4 regions of the Shewanella sp. SP1S2-4 genome follow, and region 2 is predicted to be linked to each of the others. Evidence: predicted binding sites of a transcription regulator. Region 2 holds the regulator's gene; each other region holds the start of a gene.
The links. The regulator sigma-54, encoded in region 2, starts transcription at its own class of promoters, with help from an activator protein. The targets are predictions, from matches to a motif close to GTTGGCACGNNNNTNGNNT.
Positions count from the first base shown of each region.

Region 1: Q4Q52_RS01065 (YggN family protein) is a predicted target of sigma-54. The motif match lies at 1,703-1,721, and genes of this name have one in related genera.
Region 3: Q4Q52_RS06140 (flagellar hook-length control protein FliK) is a predicted target of sigma-54. The motif match lies at 1,955-1,973, and genes of this name have one in related genera.
Region 4: Q4Q52_RS00635 (DUF1328 domain-containing protein) is a predicted target of sigma-54. The motif match lies at 2,815-2,833, and genes of this name have one in related genera.

Region 1 is NZ_JAUOET010000001.1:245,574-250,117, reverse strand. Features, by position in the region: gene trmB (tRNA (guanosine(46)-N7)-methyltransferase TrmB) at 1-300, shown strand, start outside; gene Q4Q52_RS01075 (YggL family protein) at 354-680, shown strand; gene glsB (glutaminase B) at 680-1,594, shown strand; gene Q4Q52_RS01065 (YggN family protein) at 1,777-2,598, shown strand; gene Q4Q52_RS01060 (LysR family transcriptional regulator) at 3,048-3,989, shown strand.
Region 2 is NZ_JAUOET010000013.1:5,233-9,776, forward strand. Features, by position in the region: gene Q4Q52_RS12965 (HPr family phosphocarrier protein) at 1-190, opposite strand, end outside; gene rapZ (RNase adapter RapZ) at 177-1,031, opposite strand; gene ptsN (PTS IIA-like nitrogen regulatory protein PtsN) at 1,028-1,471, opposite strand; gene hpf (ribosome hibernation promoting factor) at 1,474-1,761, opposite strand; gene Q4Q52_RS12985 (RNA polymerase factor sigma-54) at 1,790-3,268, opposite strand; gene lptB (LPS export ABC transporter ATP-binding protein) at 3,376-4,107, opposite strand; gene lptA (lipopolysaccharide transport periplasmic protein LptA) at 4,104-4,544, opposite strand, start outside.
Region 3 is NZ_JAUOET010000004.1:20,301-24,844, reverse strand. Features, by position in the region: gene fliH (flagellar assembly protein FliH) at 1-24, shown strand, start outside; gene fliI (flagellar protein export ATPase FliI) at 1-1,330, shown strand, start outside; gene fliJ (flagellar export protein FliJ) at 1,360-1,806, shown strand; gene Q4Q52_RS06140 (flagellar hook-length control protein FliK) at 2,066-4,255, shown strand; gene fliL (flagellar basal body-associated protein FliL) at 4,344-4,544, shown strand, end outside.
Region 4 is NZ_JAUOET010000001.1:155,754-160,297, reverse strand. Features, by position in the region: gene Q4Q52_RS00650 (YdbC family protein) at 1-525, shown strand, start outside; gene Q4Q52_RS00645 (diacylglycerol kinase family protein) at 479-2,170, opposite strand; gene Q4Q52_RS00640 (hypothetical protein) at 2,338-2,532, opposite strand; gene Q4Q52_RS00635 (DUF1328 domain-containing protein) at 2,557-2,733, opposite strand; gene Q4Q52_RS00630 (helix-turn-helix transcriptional regulator) at 3,110-3,541, opposite strand; gene Q4Q52_RS00625 (DUF6572 domain-containing protein) at 3,714-3,875, opposite strand; partial or broken gene Q4Q52_RS00620 (hypothetical protein) at 3,959-4,018, opposite strand.

The DNA.
Region 1 (4,544 bases), on a different contig from region 2:
TTTTTTCCCGATCCTTGGCATAAGAAACGTCACCATAAGCGTCGTATCGTACAAGCTGAATTTGCTGAACTGATCCGCCGCAAGCTAAAAATTGGCGGCGTGTTCCATATGGCAACCGATTGGGAAGAATACAGCGAGCATATGTTGGAAGTGATGCAAGCAGCTCCTGGTTATCAAAACCAGTCGAGTGATGGCACTGTGGTGCCGCGTCCTGATCATCGCCCACTGACAAAGTTTGAAGCCCGCGGCCATAGACTGGGTCACGGTGTATGGGATCTGATGTTTGAGCGTATTGCTTAATCTAGATATTTCAATTGATTAATTAGTTTTTTAACACAACGGGGAAAGTCACTATGGCAACTAATCGTAGCCGTCGTTTACGTAAGAAAATGCGCGTTGATGAATTCCAAGAGTTAGGTTTTGATATGGCTTGGACTTTTGATGCATCAGTATCAGAAGCCGATATCGATGCAACTGTTGATAAATTTATCGATGAAGTGATCGAAACCCGTAAGTTAGGTTTCCATGGCGGCGGTCACATCGAATGGGAAGGCATTATCGCAACCCAAACGATCGGCAAATGTACCGAAGAAGATATTGCAGCAGTTAAGGCATTCTGGGCGAATCAAAAAGTGTCTCAGGTTGAAGTTAGCGAACTGTACGACATTTGGTGGGGTTAATGCCCGAGTTGGCATTACTTGAGGAAGTGGTCGAGAAAGTTCGACCCTTGCTCGGCCAAGGAAAGGTTGCAGATTACATCCCCGCACTGGCCAGCGTTGATGCTGGAAAATTAGGCATTGCCGTCACAACCGTTGATGGTGAAACCTTAGGTGCGGGCGATTACCTTGAGCCGTTTTCGATTCAAAGTATCTCCAAAGTTTTCAGCTTAACCTTAGCGTTAACTTTATATGAAGAAGCCGAAATTTGGAGCCGAGTTGGCAAAGAACCTTCGGGCCATTCATTCAACTCTTTAGTACAAGTCGAGTTAGAACGTGGCAAGCCGCGCAACCCATTTATCAATGCTGGCGCGTTAGTGATTGCTGACTTATTGCAGAGTCGTTTAGGTGCACCTAAACACAGAATGCTCGAGTTAGTTAGGCAACTAAGCCAAAACGATAAAGTCAGTTTCGACAAACAAGTGGCCGACTCAGAATATCAGCATAGTGCGCGCAATGCGGCGATTGCTTATTTGATGAAGTCCTTTGGTAATTTTCAAGGCGATGTTGATACTGTGCTACGCACCTATTTTCATTACTGCGCCTTAAAGATGAATTGCGCTGACTTGTCTAAAGCCATGTTGTACTTGGCTAATCGCGGCAAAAGCATAATTGGGACTGAGCTTATCTCTCAGGTGCAAACTCGGCAGCTTAATGCCCTGTTGGCGACTTCGGGCCTATACGATGGAGCGGGCGAGTTTGCCTATCGTGTCGGTATGCCTGGTAAAAGTGGTGTCGGTGGTGGCATCATTGCCGTTATTCCTGGGGAACTGTCGATTTGTGTTTGGTCGCCAGAACTCGATGGCAATGGCAATTCGCTTGCTGGCACTGCCATGCTTGAGCATTTAAGCCAACGCCTTGGTCGTTCCATTTTCTAGTTTTACTTCACGTTTTTATTAGCACTATCAGACTAAAAGTTAGCGAATTTCGCTAATGACCTTTTAGTGCTAACTTTCCTAAATCCAACATAATCATATTGTTATAAAGTTGGCACGTCTCCTGCTATAAGCTATTCAGTAGTTTAGGTTTATCGAATTATTCAGATTAAAGGACGAACAACATGAAATTAAATAAGCTATTAACTGGATTTGCCTTATCCGGCGTGATTTTAGGGACATCTGGCCTACAGTTGGCGCAAGCGCAAACAGAGCCTAAAGTCGATGAACGTTGTGAAGTCTCTTTAAATTATGACGTTATGGTTGAGCCTAAAAAATTAGTCATGAGCGAGAAGGGCACCGAAAAGTATCGCATCGAAGTCGATAAGTTATTTGTTGAAGGCAAACAAGTAAACTTAACCGATAAGCAAAAAAAGCTAGTGACTCAATACGCCGATGAAGTGTCGACGCAAGTGCCTGAAGTGATTGAAGTCGTGAACGAGGCCGTCGCATTAGCTTCGCAAGCGGTGAGCATGGCGTTAACCCCTTTAATGGGCGATGCGGCCGGTGCTAAATTCGATGAAATGATGGCAGGCGTCCAAAAGCGTGTTGATTCAGTTGCCTACCGTCATGGCGATAGCTTCTATCTCGGCGCGACGGAGGACTCGATTCAGAACACCTTTAACGACGAATTCGAGCAGGAAATGGAGCAAATTGTTCAGAACTCAGTGGGCACCATTATGATGACCATAGGTGGCCAAATCATGTCGGGTGACGGTGATAGTTTTGAAGCCAAGATGGATGCCTTCTCCAAAAAAATGGACAACTTAGGCCAAGATATTGAGCAACAAATTGAGAGTCAATCTAAGGGACTGGAAGCTAAAGCTGACCGTTTGTGCGACCGATTTGAAAATCTGTTAGTGCTTGAAAATCAATTACGCCAAGAGGTACCAGAACTCGCGCCTTATGCGTTGACACAAAACTCAACCAAGGAGCTGCGTGAATAGTTCTTGTTAATCGTCCTTACTAATAGTTTTTGTGAATAGCCCTTGCTTTTAACTGCAATAACTTCTATCTCCTTGTGCATGAGTCAAATTTGAATGCTACGCCCCTAGTCAATTTATCGCCTAGGGGCTTTTTTATTGGCTAATTCTTAGTGGCGAAAGCTATGAGGATAAAGTCGATGTGGCTTGTAGGCTTGGCTTGCAGCGATTTAGTTCGGAATGTTACAGTCTAGAGACGAATATTTGGTATACTCTTAAAATATAATTAAAAGCTGGCATATCAGTCAGATATAACACCCTACTTTAGTGGACTTTTTCGGTCTAAATCTCTGCGTTATATCACTTTAATGCGAGATATCAATGCTATGGTTATTTTTAAGCGATGATTACGCTAACCACTGCTATTCACCGAAAGTTAATATCATTGTCGTAAACAGCTTAAGGCGACTTCCATGTTAGAACTGTTAGAACCTATTGCGATTTTTACTCATGTGGCCAGAGCTGGTAGTTTTAGTGCCGCCGCAAGAAGGCTTGGGATTTCTAAGTCTAAGGTCAGTACACAAGTCGCCGATCTTGAACATAGACTTGGTGTTCAATTAATCCAACGTACCACCCGCAGCTTAAGCCTGACTGAAGCAGGGCATTTGCTGTATCTGCAAGGTGAAGAATTGCTGCGTGACGCTGAACAAGCGATAGCCAGCGTGCATAACTTAAATGATGCGACCCGCGGCGTGCTTAAGGTGGGGATTTCCCAGTCCTTTGGGGTGATGCATATCATTCCTGCGCTGCCATCCTTTATGGCAAAACATCCTGAGCTTGAGCTACAAGTGAGCTTACTGGACCATAAAGTAGATGTAGTGAGTGAAGGCTTAGACTTACTGTTAACTATGTCGGAGCAATTACCGCTTGGCATGGTTGCTAGACCTCTGATGAAGTGCCAATTCCTGTTAGTTGCTTCTCCAGGCTACATTGCTCAACATGGCGAACCAACTCGACCTGAGCAGTTAGTTGACCACAATTGTTTGGTCTATCAAGGCGAGTGGCACGAGCACAGCATGTGGCAATTTAAGAAGGGTGATGATTACTGTGAAATTGGCGTATCGGGCAATTTCAGGGTGGATAACGCACCCGCATTAAAATCCGCCGCAATCAGTGGTCTTGGGGTTGTGTATCTTGCAAGTTATCTGATGGAAGATGAAATTGCCAAGGGGACATTAGTGCCTTTACTGAAGGATTGGCAATTGACCCACCATCTGCCATTGCAGGCGGTTTATCCCCGTCGTAAGCACTTAGCACCTAAGGTCAGTTCTTTTATCGAATTCATCAAAGATCACATAGGAACGCCGCCGTATTGGGATGCGCCCTATGTCGAATTATTCAGTAAACGTCAGTAAAATAGGAAACATTGTTCTCAAAACCAGTTATATGTGATTTTAAATTAACTAGGCACTTTTGTGACTATTTAAAATCAATGCTTTAGGTTGAATTGGTGGGTACATTTGCGAATGATTTTTTAGGGTGTTCTAAAGCTGTTTTTTATAACATCCTTGAACTCTGTTCTTAATTGAATACAATGGTGGCAGTTGATTCGGAATGACCTGAGTCCTATACGTTTATTGGAAATGACCCCTTTCAATTTTTGTGTACAGGTCGGCATTAATGCAGTTTTGGATCACAGCCAACAGAAGTTTGAGAACTAAAACAATGTTGGCTCTTTAAACCATCATCCTAGTTTTTGGTTTACCTCAGCCTTATCGCTGAGGTAATTTTTTATTGATGGTTTGTGCAGCCTTGGGTAAGCGTTTTGTCTCCCTGTACCCTAAAGTCGCAACTGTGTGTTAAGTGATGTGAAGGCGAGTGCTAAAGCATAAATTAATACAACAAATATAGTGACCCACAGTGAGAAGGGTTCTGTTATCTAACGGGATAATGGTACCAATAAAAAAGCC
Region 2 (4,544 bases):
TAATGGTTTTACCCATGCCAGTTTCAAGCATCAGTAAGCCGAGCACGCTGGCGGCGGATGCCTGTTTATCGCCTTGTATCAAGGTGATGCTTGCATCAAACTCGGATGCCAGTACCACGAGCTTTGTGGCGGCACGGGCATGTAATCCCAGTTTGTTACAGATGGTGATCTGACGTTCAAGCTTTGGCATTATTCAGCTCTCGATGGCGGGCATAAACCTTATGTTTACCGTTACTAAAGCGTTTAGCCAATTGCTCAGCGACGTAAACCGATCTGTGTTGCCCACCCGTGCAGCCAATGGCCACAGTCAAATAACTGCGATTGTTGCGTTCGAGATGCGGCAGCCAAGTTTCCAGCAAATTCTCGATTTGCCAGATGAACTTATTGACCAGTGGTTGGCGATTTAAGAACTCAGCTACGGGCTCATCTAAGCCAGTCAATGGACGCAGCGCCAGTTCCCAGTGTGGGTTAGGCAGGAAGCGCACATCAAACATAAAGTCGGCTTCGGTGGGCATACCGTGCTTAAAGCCAAAGGACTCAAAGTTGATCACTAATTCTTTATCGACACTGCCGAGCAGAATTTGTCTCACTTGATCGCTTAAATCATAGATATTCAGGTTCGACGTATCTATGTAGTGATCGACCAGTTTTGACATAGGCTCGAGCAGTTTCCCTTCCAGTTTTATTGCTTCTTGCAAAGAGACTTGGCTCTTCGACAAAGGGTGCAAACGGCGGGTTTCGCTGTAACGCTTGAGCAGAATTTTATCGCTGGAATTGAGGAAGAAGCTGGTTAACTCAGTATCAGGAGGCAGGCTCGCGAGTTGCTTCACTAAGACTTTATCCTGCTCAGGCATGTTACGCACGTCGACACTGATGGCGACGAGATCGTTACTGCCTTTGAGTTGCTCAAGCAAAGTGCCGATTAAGGGCAAGGGAAGGTTATCGACACAATAATAGCCGAGATCTTCGAGTACCCTTAGGGCGACAGATTTGCCTGAGCCTGAGCGGCCCGACACTATGACCAGTTTCATCCAGTGATTACCTGATAGAGTTCCGTTTCATCATGCGTCTTGCGTAATTGCTTTAATATTTGCTTGTCGCTCAGCTTTTCGGCCATGCAAGACAAGGTACTTAAGTGCTGCTGACATTGGTCTGCAGGCACCAGTAGTGCAAATAAAATATCAACAGGTTGCTTATCGATAGCATCGAATGCTATCGGCTCTTCACACTTAATGAGTATGGCAATGGGCTGATCTATATCGGCTAGTCGACCATGTGGAATGGCGATGCCGTTACCTATACCTGTGCTCCCCATCTTTTCGCGCGCCACTAGGCTTTCGAATATCTCTTGAGATGAGAGGGTCGGGTACTGGGCAGCGACTAAGTCGCTGATGAGTTCCAGTACCTTTTTCTTGCTGCCCGGAGTGGCGCAGGTAGTGCACTCCGGCCGCAGTATGGTACAAAGTTCCATTATTAGTGTTTTGTTAACTTCTCTTTGTGTTTAATAACCTGACGATCAAGCTTGTCAATCAGGGCGTCTATAGCGGCATACATGTCAGCATGCTCTGAAGTAGCAAAAACTTCACCACCGATAAGATTTATTCTCGCTTCGGCAATCTGTTGCATTTTCTCGACATTGAGCACAACGTGCACATTATTGATCTGTTCGAAATGGCGTTCAAGTTTTGAAAACTTTTCTTCTACATATGCGCGTAACGATTCGGTAATTTCGACATGGTGTCCACTCAGGTTTATTTGCATAGAAACGTCCTCCGATATCCACTGTAGGTTATAAACTTTTACGCTGATTAGAAGGCGGAATGAGCATAGCCTCTCGGTACTTCGCAATGGTTCTGCGGGCTACGTTGATCCCTTGTTCTGCCAGAAGTTGTGCCATCTTACTGTCGCTCAATGGTTTTTTCTGGTTTTCCGCTGCAACCAGTTTCTTAATGAAGGCTCTGATTGCTGTGGATGAGCACTCCCCACCATCGTCAGTACCGACGTGGCTAGAGAAGAAGTATTTTAGTTCAAAAAGTCCCTTAGGGGTATGCATGTATTTCTGTGTCGTCACCCGTGAGATGGTCGACTCATGCATTTCTACCGCTTCGGCAATATCGTTAAGCACCATAGGTTTCATGGCTTCTTCACCGTATTCAAAGAAACCTTGCTGATATTGGACGATACAGTTCGCCACCTTCAACAAGGTATCATTACGGCTCTCTAAACTCTTGATAAACCATTTAGCCTCTTGCAGATGGCCACGAATAAATTGGCTATCGGCTTGGCTTTTAGTGCTGCGCGCCATCGAGGCATAATGTTGGTTTACATTGATTTTTGGCATGCAGTCAGGATTCAGCTCAACCACCCAGCGGCCATTTTTCTTCGACACTGACACATCTGGGATGACGTATTCGTCATCGTTGGGCGTAATCAATAAACCTGGGCGGGGATTGAGGGTTTGGATAAGCGCTATGCCGTCTCTTAACTCATCCTCTTTTAATTTAGTCTTACGCATCAACAATCTAAAATCGCGGGCGGCGATCAGATCTAAATGATCTTTGATCAGCATGCGGGCGTTTTCTAGGTTGGGCGTGTCAGCGGCGAAATGCGACAGTTGGATCAACAGGCACTCGCTTAAATCGCGGGCGGCAACACCAATGGGATCAAAGTGTTGAATGCGCTTGAGTACGGCTTCGACTTCGTCAAGCTCAACCTCAGGATTGCCCATAGCTTCGAGAATTTCTTCAGTGCTTTGGGTGAGATAGCCCTGATCGTCAATGGCATCAATAATGGCGGTGGCAATGGCTAAATCGGTTTCAGAAAACGGCGTGAGGTTTTTTTGCCATTCTAAGTGCTCATACAAGCCTTCACTGGTCTCACCTTGGAAGGGCATATCATCTTCACGACTGCCACCGGGGCCAGAATTGGGGGAGGCGGTGAACACTTCATCCCAGGTGGTGTCCATGGGGAGTTCGTCGGGCATGGATTCTTTGGTTAAGGACTCTGCCGTGTCTATGGTGGAGCTGTCTTTCTCTGGCGGCAGAGTGCTCGATTCACTGAAATCCGTATCGGATAGCGTTTGGTTTACAGGGGCTTTAGTGGCGTCGAATTGATCCTCTTCCAGCTCGAGAAGGGGATTAGAATCTAAGGCTTGCTGGATCTCTTGCTGCAGTTCTAATGACGACAGTTGCAACAGACGTATGGCCTGTTGTAATTGTGGCGTCATGGTTAACTGTTGACCCAGTTTGAGCTGGAGTGACGCTTTCATGTTACCGCTGATCCCTACGTTATTATTGTTGGATGAGGTCGCTTGTTATCATCTTGAGTGGAGTCCAATGGTGGCATAAATTACCTGCATTGGCTCCGCTTGATTAACTATAGCCTGAATTGTTCACCTAAGTACACAGCCCTAACTTGCTGATTGTCTAAGATCTCTGCGGGTGTCCCCTCGGCAATCAAGTTTCCGTGACTCACGATATAGGCATGTTCACACACATCTAATGTCTCACGGACATTGTGGTCTGTGATCAACACGCCAAGGCCACGACTTTTGAGCTGTTCGATAATCTTTTTAATGTCGATAACCGAAATCGGATCGACACCAGCAAAGGGTTCATCGAGCAAAATGAACTTAGGATTTGCTGCTAACGCCCGCGCAATTTCGACACGGCGACGTTCACCGCCCGACAATGACATGCCTTGGCTGTCACGGATGTGGGTAATGTGGAACTCTTCGAGCAGATGCTCTAGCTCTTCTTCCCTTTGCTCTTTTTTTAATTCTTTACGCGTTTGCAGCACGGCCATGATGTTGTCATGGACGGTCAGTTTACGGAAGATACTGGCTTCCTGCGGCAAGTAACCTATACCTTTGCGGGCACGCAGGTGCATAGGATCTGCGGTTAAATCATCATCGTCGATAAAGATGTGGCCTTTATCGCTTTTAACCAGACCGACGACCATGTAAAAGGTGGTAGTTTTACCCGCGCCGTTCGGGCCGAGTAGGCCAACGACCTGACCGGTTTTTACCGTCAGACTGACGTCTTTAACCACTTGGCGACTCTTGTAACTCTTCGCCAGATTTTGTGCTCTTAGGGTGATTTGGGTCATTTAGAGTCCTGCTTTTTCACAGGTTTATCTGCTGGCGCGTCTGGTTTGGCATCATCTTGATAGCTTTCAGGCTGAATAATAGTGATCACGCGATCGTCACCACTACCTGTGCTCTCAGCAATCAATTTTTGCTGGATGATGTTATAGCGGATCACATTACCCGTCACTTGGCTACCCGCTTGATCTAACGAAGCTTGGCCTTTCAGTGTTAGGGTACGGCTTGCCATATCGTAACGAATTTCTTTCGCGCTCGCCGAGGCTGGACGACCATCGTCTAACACTTGGCTGTAAGTTGCTGGGTTACCAGTGGCCACTAAAATTTTGCTATTTTCACCTTCGGCAGAAAATGCACGCAGTTCATTTGCTTGGATTTTTATCGAGCCTTGGGTAACTTCCACCGGGCCAAAGAAGATGATCTGGTTGTTCTTGATATCTGC
Region 3 (4,544 bases), on a different contig from region 2:
TCGCCAACACCAACTGCTGAATAGGCTGAATCACCATCAGGAAAAAGTGCCGCCATTTCGAGCTGTGGCCAGTGGTCAACTCGTGCGTGTTGTTGGCTTAACCTTAGAGGCGAGCGGTTGCCGTGCGCCAGTGGGCAGCTTATGTTCCATCGAAACCATGGCGGGCGAGTTAATTGCAGAAGTCGTCGGCTTTGATGGCGAACTCCTGTATTTAATGCCTATCGAAGAATTACGTGGAGTATTACCCGGTGCCCGGGTGGTGCCTTTAGGGGAACAAACTGGACTCAATGTCGGCTTGTCCCTGTTAGGACGCGTGCTCGATGGCAACGGTGTGCCTTTAGATGGTTTAGGTGCGTTGCAGACAGATCAACAAGCGCCAAGACATAGCGCTGCCATTAATCCATTATCTCGCCGTGCTATTACCGAGCCGCTGGACGTCGGTGTTCGCGCCATTAATGCCATGCTGACAGTGGGCAAAGGCCAACGTATGGGCTTGTTTGCTGGTTCAGGTGTGGGTAAGAGTGTGCTCTTAGGTATGATGACTCGCGGTACCACTGCCGACATTATTGTGGTTGGGCTGGTGGGCGAGCGTGGCCGTGAAGTAAAAGAGTTTATTGAAGAGATTCTTGGTGAAAAAGGTCGAGCGCGTTCTGTTGTTGTTGCCGCCCCTGCAGATACCTCGCCGCTGATGCGCCTGCGCGCCTGTGAAACCTCGACTCGCATTGCCGAATACTTTCGCGATTTAGGCTATAACGTCTTGTTATTAATGGATAGTTTGACGCGTTACGCCCAGGCGCAGCGGGAAATTGCTTTGGCTGTGGGTGAGCCGCCAGCCACCAAAGGCTATCCGCCTTCAGTATTTGCCAAGCTGCCGCGTTTAGTTGAGCGTGCTGGCAACGGTGGCCCAGGTCAAGGTTCAATTACGGCATTTTATACTGTGTTGACGGAAGGGGACGATCAACAGGATCCCATTGCCGATGCATCGCGGGCGATTCTTGATGGTCACATAGTCTTGTCACGTTCGCTTGCGGACTCTGGGCATTATCCTGCGATTGATATTGAAGCCTCCATTAGCCGGGTAGCACCTATGGTGATCTCCAATGAACACTTGGAAGCGATGCGCCGCGTGAAACAAACCTATTCCTTGTATCAGCAAAATCGGGATTTGATTTCAATTGGTGCTTATGCCCAAGGCAGCGATCCTCGAATCGATAACGCGATACGATTACAGCCGGCGATGAATGCTTTTTTACGCCAAACCATGCGTGATGCATTCAGTTTTGCCGATAGCCAAGTCATGCTCGGGCAACTTGCCGCACAGTGCAAATAATGGCGTCATCGAATTAATCGAGGTCTAGTATGGCTAACGCCGATCCCTTGTTGTTAGTGTTAAAGCTCGCCAATGATGCCGAAGAACAAGCGGCGTTATTGTTAAAGTCGGCGCAGTTAGAGTGTCAAAAACGGCTGAATCAACTCAGTGCACTCAATAACTATCGCTTAGAATACATGAAGCAAATGCAATCCCAGCAAGGCCAAGCCATTAGTGCCAGTCACTATCACCAGTTTCATCGCTTTATTCGTCAGATTGATGACGCTATTACTCAGCAAAATCGCGTTGTAGCCGACGGTGAAAAACAAAAAGAATATCGACAACAGCATTGGTTGGAAAAACAAAAAAAACGTAAGGCTGTGGAATTACTCTTAGCGAGTAAAGAGAAGAAGCGCCAAGTTGTTGAACAAAAACGGGAGCAGAAAATGACCGATGAATTTGCTTCTCAGCAGTTTTATCGCCGTCATCAGCGTTAGTGTAATGGTGCGTTAAATGATCGGTATCTTTGCCATTCACTAACCTCTATGAGTTCAGTTTTCTGTTGCCGCTTATGGTGCAGAACATTTGTTCGACTTTTTTCCCTGAGTTTTATTCTTTTCAATATGCCGCAGTAAAAACTGAAGTTTTGGCATCTTATTTGCTTTGATTTAGTCCATGACCCTGCAACCGCAGTGTTTAATTGACGTTTCTACCTAGCCATTTTCTTTTTCTGCTGGGTGATGTTTGGGAGCACTTATGCAACAAATGACCAATATCCTGTTGAGTAAAACAGGCAACTCTGCGGCCAATTCCGCTAAGACATCTTCCCAAGAGTCTAATAATGAAGACTTTTCATCTACACTTGCGTCTGTCTCCGCTAGCTCATTTTCTATTTCCGCGCCTAAAAAGGCTGTCGCGAATACTGACGATAAAGTGCAGATCGCCTCTACTGATAAAGTAAAAGATAAAGACATATCAACGGATGACGCTGACGTTAATCTTATCTTCGCCCAGATCAGTATGGCAAATGACATGAAGAAAACGGCATCAGAGGGAGAGAGTTTGCCGTTTGGCTCTTCCCAAGAGGACAATAATGAGTCTGGTGATACTTTGTTGGAAAGCGATGCTCTCAGTACCGTTGAGTTGACGGGTATACAAGCATCAATGAAAGCGATGAACACTGAGCTTCCAGTTGTCGACATCTCAGGCTCAGCGCAAGGTAAGGCTGATATTTTAACGTCAAGTGAAGTTAACCTGGCAACTGAGAAAAGTAATAGCAAGTCCTCAAATGGCGAGCTATCGGGCCTACAAAAGATGTTAGATACTGACATTTCATTTTCCTCAGAACTCAAAAAGTTAACTGACCAGTTTCAACTAAATACTGCGTCATCAGATGAGACTGATAGCACTAATAATGTGTCTACGGATAAAGTATCAGTAGAGGTATTACCCAAAGAAAGATTGTTAGCGACTAAAATATCAGTAGAGGCATTGCCAATTGAAAATATACGGGCTGACAAAGACGCAGCCGACGAATTATCTGTTGAAGCAATACAGGGGAAGAAAGTTTTACTTGATGAGGCGGTAGAGGCATTAAAATCACAGTCGTCTATGGATAAAAGCCTTGAATCACATTCCGCCTCTCTCAAGGCACAAGTCATTTCGCCGAACAGTAAAATATCTGAAAGTTTAGACTTATCAGAGCTTGAAAATGCAGCAGAAACAGCACCATCAAAAATTTTAGAAAGCGTGATATTGAAAGACGCTGATGTGACTGAACTTAAAGACGATAAATCATTTTCAACTGATAAATATGCGAATCAAGTTGCGAGTGTAAACGCTGAACTGCGGGGAGCAAGGTTGGATCTTAATTCTGAGGCACTGCGAACTTCTGACGACGTAGATGAATCAATGTTGAAGTTTAGCCCTGCGAGTCAAACTTTGCGGTCTGAAACCCTAGCGCCATCGACTACTAAGAATGAAATGTCTGCAACATCTTTAATCGCTGATGAAATAGTTGATACATTGGACTTGGCAAGCTCCAAGCTGATTGATACTTCTAGCACGGACGAGGTCGATGCTGATACTGTTTCTGTAGAGAGTAATAAACCAACAGTTCGCAATGTTGAGATTACGATACCCCAGCAAGTAAGCCGAAATGCTAATGTCGATATTGCGGTTAGCAAAGTAGAAGTTCAGCCTATAGTTACAACACTGGATACACAGAATATCTTAGGTAACGCAGTTGATCCGAAGGATAGCGCAATGACTGATACCGAGATCAATGTTGATGTTTCAAAAGTAGCAATGGATGCGGGTACTTTGCTAAAGGATGCGAAGTACAGTGTGACACTCGATGCTCAAAGAGACGCTAAGCCATTCATTATGGGGGATGAAGACAAGGTATCAACGACTGACATTAAGTCATTTTCTGCTTTAGCTCAGTCATCGACGCCACTACAAGTCAATCGTCAGGAAACGATGCAAGTTCAGTTGTCATTACGCCAAGGTGTCGAACAACAAAACCAAATGCAAGAGATGATCCAACGGTTTTCACCTGTGATGAAGCAACAGTTGATCACTATGGTGAGTCAAGGTATTCAACATGCTGAAATTAGGCTCGATCCCCCTGAGCTTGGACATATGCTGGTAAAAATTCAAGTGCATGGCGATCAGACCCAAGTACAGTTCCATGTCACTCAGACACAGACGCGTGATTTAGTTGAACAAGCTATGCCAAGATTACGCGAGTTACTGCAGGAGCAAGGGATGCAATTAGCGGATAGCCATGTGTCTCAAGGTGGCCAAGGTGAACGTCGAGAGGGAAGTTTTGGCGACGGTGGCGGTTCAAGTGGGGCTGATGTGGATGAAATCTCGGCAGAAGAGCTACATTTAGGTTTAAATCAAGCTTCTAGTGTAAATTCAGGTATAGATTATTACGCTTAAGTAGGTAACCTATAGCGATGACTTATATAGTTACGTTTTCATATTAATAAAACGTAAGAGTTTCTGCCTAAATTAAAGAGAATAGTGAATGGCTAAGGAAGAATCGTTAGAACTTGAGAACACCGAAGCTCCCAAAAGTAAAAAAAAGCTCTTTATTTTTATTGGAGTGGGGGTTTTAGTTGCACTGCTTATTGCCGGTGCCCTATGGTTTTTCCTTGGTAGTAGTTCTGAGGACGCCACGACGTCAACTGACGGAGCCGTACAAACAGAAACTCCTGCTGAAAGTGGT
Region 4 (4,544 bases), on a different contig from region 2:
GTTACGGCTTTCATGGGGTCAGTTCACGACGAGCTGTTCTCCAAAAGTGGTCAGCAAACAACTTATAAACAGTGTGATGTCCATTATTTTGAAAATATACTGAGTATCCCTTCGCTAACTCATCATCCTGCAGATCAAAATGACAATGTCATTCGCTTGGCTTATTGCCGAGGAGTGCAAGATGTCGAACGTTTTTTAAGTGACCAACGAACGATTTGGAATGCCCATCTTGGACAAGCAGACGGCATGCTTGGCGGTTGTGTCGCCCGCAGTCTAAAACAGAGTGACTACTTCATCGTTATGACGCGCTGGGCGTCGAACCCAGCTCATGAAAATTACGTAAAAACCGTTCTGCCAACCCTTAAAAAGCAAGTGTTACCTGAAAGCTATATTGAAAATATGTCGGGTTGTTTAGTGCAGGAAGAATGCTTATGGGAAGTCGTTCCTAGTAATGACTCAAGCGTGCCAGCAAGATGTATCACCCATCCTCTTCAGTTATTTCCTGATAAGGCACAAACACCTTAAGGGATGCGGGTTGGACTTCAATGGTGAGATCTGCGGGTTCAAAGATTTCGCCATCAATCACATATTTACACTTGGGCTGACTCCTAATATTCACTTTTTTCGCATGGGCGTGGTGGACTTTGGTCGCGGTAGAAAGCGCACTAGGTCGTTTTGCATCTGTGTCTTTATTACCTTCTTTTACCCATCCAGCAATGGCTAATTCGGCCAGGCAAAGGAGCTGCTCCTTAGGTTCATCCCCCGAATCTAGCCAGGTAATATCGAGCAGGCCATCTGTCATGTTTGGCTCGCCATCGCCCTGTGCTAATACGCTGGTAAACGGGGCGGCATTGGCAACGATCAGGCTATGGGTGGTCAATGTTGTGGGCTCGGCATCATCTAAGCTGAGCTGTATGGTTAAAGTGACATCGGCATTGACGGCGCGCCATAAACCATCTAGGTAGGCAAACTGGCCGAGGGCATTTTTACGTTCACGGTTGGCTGATTCAATCATCTGCTGTTCAAAGCCAATCCCCACAAGTAACAAGACTAGTTGTTCATTACAACGAGCCGTATCTATGGCTTGGCTATGTCCTTGGATAATATTGTCCAGTGCCTGAGAGACAGGAATGAGCTTACTGCCTAAACCAAATAGCGCGTGGCTGAGGGCGTTAGTGGTGCCTAAGGGAATGATCCCTAAGGCGATGTCAGTGTTCACTATTTCCGATGCCACCTCTGTCACTGTGCCATCGCCACCACAGGCAATAATGATATCTGCGCCGCTACTGCGGGCTTTTTGGGCGAAGGTATTTGCGCTGATATTTTCGGTAGTGAGCTTTAACGTTAGGTCAAAATAGGCTTTTAGTTCGTCTTGGATCTGCTCGCCATATTGTTGCCATTTGCCGCCGCCAGAGACCGGGTTGGCGATAATCCACGCCACTTTATGGATGTTGATTTTGCCTTGCTTGAGCATGTGTTCAAGGGCGCGTAATTGCCATTTGTTTAAGCCCGCGGTTTTGCGAACTTGCTTTATCTGTTGCAGTACTTCGGCGAAGTTGCGCTGTTTATCTTTACAGACTAAATAGGCGGCGAGTACCAGTACTGAGCGGCCGCGCCCCATAGCACAGTGGATCAGCACCTGTTTATTGGCGCGCACTTGGCGATGCAACCAGTTAACGGCTTGATTGAGCTGGGCACTGGTCGGCACGCTATGGTCGAGGATGGGAATGTTCAAATACTCGATATGATCTTCAAACTGCGACCAATCTAAGCCATCAAACTCGGCGGTCACATCAAGAATGGCGGTAATCTTATTGGCTTTGATTTTATCCAGATCCGCAGAAAATAATCGGCAGCCGAGATACAACTGCTCATCTATCTTTTGCATCGACGGCACAGAGTCGCGTTTTCTGGCCCAATGATTATACAGCCGACAGCCCAATAAAAACGGAATAAAGCCCCAGCGAATATACCAAGGGATAGTGCCATCTTGGCGCTTTCTAAAAATGCTGGCGAGATTAAACCAGTAGGCTGAACCGACTAAAAATAGCGACAGGCTTGTCCAAGCCCAAATAAAGGTGAGCAGGGGAGACGTACCCGTTACTGCAAAATAGGCTAGCAGTACGGCACCTGCTAAGTAGAAATATTTGATGTGGATTTTGCTTAGCATACGCGCCCTCCAATGCTGTTCATTTGATTTTACCGCTGCATGTTCAACGGCTGACTGCATCGGTGAATCGCGTCGTTGAAATCAGGTTCTAACTCAAGTTTAAATTAGGTGCTAACTCAAAAGGGTGGCAGTAGACGAGTCTATTGCCACCCTAGAGTGAGGTTTGCTTAGCACTTAGTATCTTTAGCTTTAACACCTTCTTTGACTTCTTCACAGGCATCTTCGATGGCGTTACCTGTATCTGTCATCACTTCATCAATTTTTTCGCCTGCGTCTTCGGCTTTGTTATCGCTACAAGCGGTTAAACCGAGGGCGAGTAATAATGCCAGTGAAGCGCTTGTCATCAGAGTAAATGGTTTCATATACATCTCCTTTCTAAAAAATAATTAAAGTCGTGGTGACTTGCCTCTAAAGGCATTAACCAGCAGGGAAATCACTAATAACACAATAAAGATTAAGAAAATGATTTTCGCTATGCCCGCCGCTGCGCCAGCTATCCCAGTAAATCCTAATAGGCCTGCAATAACAGCAACAACCAGAAATACTAATGTCCAACCTAACATATGAACCTCCTGCCCTTGTCTTAATCCTTCGCATGACCGTTTGTGTCATTTGTAAGGTAACGGCTAATGGTTATTTCTAGATTGCGAACATAATGCCAACTTTGCATATTTTAATTAGTTTATTGATTTTAAATGAAATTTAATTGATTGGTTTGAAGCGGATACGAATGTGCTAAACGTGGGGCAGGCAATTTTTACCTAAGCTTCGGTAAGAGTTGCAGTCAGAAAATAGAGGAGCACAGCAAAAAAAACCGATACCATTTGAGTATCGGCTTAGATGAAGATGTTGATAACTAGGCTGAGAAAGAGACAATAATTTGCGGTAAGGTCAGCACTTGCGCATTAACTACCACCGCCAGCAACTGCTGAGAGCGTCCTATAAAGCAGCATTTGTATGATATCTTTTAGAAAGTACGGCAATGACGGCACAGCAAATACCATAGAACGCACCAAGACCTCCATAATATATTCCTGCTTCACCCGACGTAATATGCCCTGAGGCAAAAGATATAGATATTCCAATATAGGCGCTTAAAAGACCCAGAGTGGCACCCGCTAACCCAAACTTATGACCACGATGAATGGATGCCAAAGTGCCAGCTGCGGTGGTATTAATATCTAGATTGCTAACGTTAATATCAAAAGCTGCCGCTAACGCTCTTTTTGATTCTAAAGAGCTTGTGCCTTCGCTTTCTATTCTCTGAATAGTACGAATGCTCAGTCCTGAGATTGTGGCAAGTTGATCTTGTGACCAAGAACGTTCGTTTCGAAGCTTCTTAACTAAGTCTTTGTTTATCATCTGTTCCATTTTCTAGTTCCTAATAATGATTGCTAAAGGCTAATCATCATCCGAAAATCTTGATTTTAGTTATGACAACCTTACGTCAAAGTTACGACAGTGGCCCGCCAAGTTGTTTAACGCCGCCAACAGCGAGCAAATGTTAAGTTTGAAAGACGCAATGCTAGGCCTTGTTAAGTGTTCACCTCATAACCAAACCGAACCCCGCTTGATTAATGATATCTGTGCATTGTGATATGAACCACATTGCAGAAGCAGTAGGCTCATACTTGCATAGAATATTAATTTTAAATTCTTTACCCTTTGAATCTGGATTGGTTTCAAATATTTCACCAGACTCCAAGAAAGCCAAGTCGGTATTAATCTTTTCCTGTGTAGAAATAGATGCCCGTCATCCCATTCCAAATGATCTGAGAGGGTTAGCACCACGACACCTTCTTGATCTATTCCAATGGAGTCAACTGAACCTTGACCTTCTATGCTCATAGATATTTTACACTTATATAATGCGCATAATCTTACCTTCAATTACTTGGCGAGGTGACTCGCAAATTAATGATTTATAAGGAGCTTTGCACGATAGTAAATATCATTCTGGGTAGAAAGTATGCATCTGTATTACTACGTATTTTGTTTGGCGAATTGTTTATAAGATATTGAATATTAAGACTTGATTGAAAGTATTATTTGAAATAATGCACAAAACGATACTTTTGAATGACAAAAAACTTTATTCACAAATCATGTGGTATGTAGATTTTTGGGGAAGGGATATGTCCTATCAAAGTTTGCCTCGCAGTCCATTCTTAAATTAGGCAGCATGTATTCGATTGGTTGCAGGCGTGCATTGTCGCGGCAGTGGCCATCGGAAAAGGGACTTTTCCGTTGAGCCCCCAAGGATGGGTTTACGGCGTACCACTGGAGCGCCAGTGCTTAGCGGCATTGGCACAAACAGAGCCAATAACTCAAGGGATTAGATTGGTAATAAGGTCGGCGGCTTCGATTTAACGAG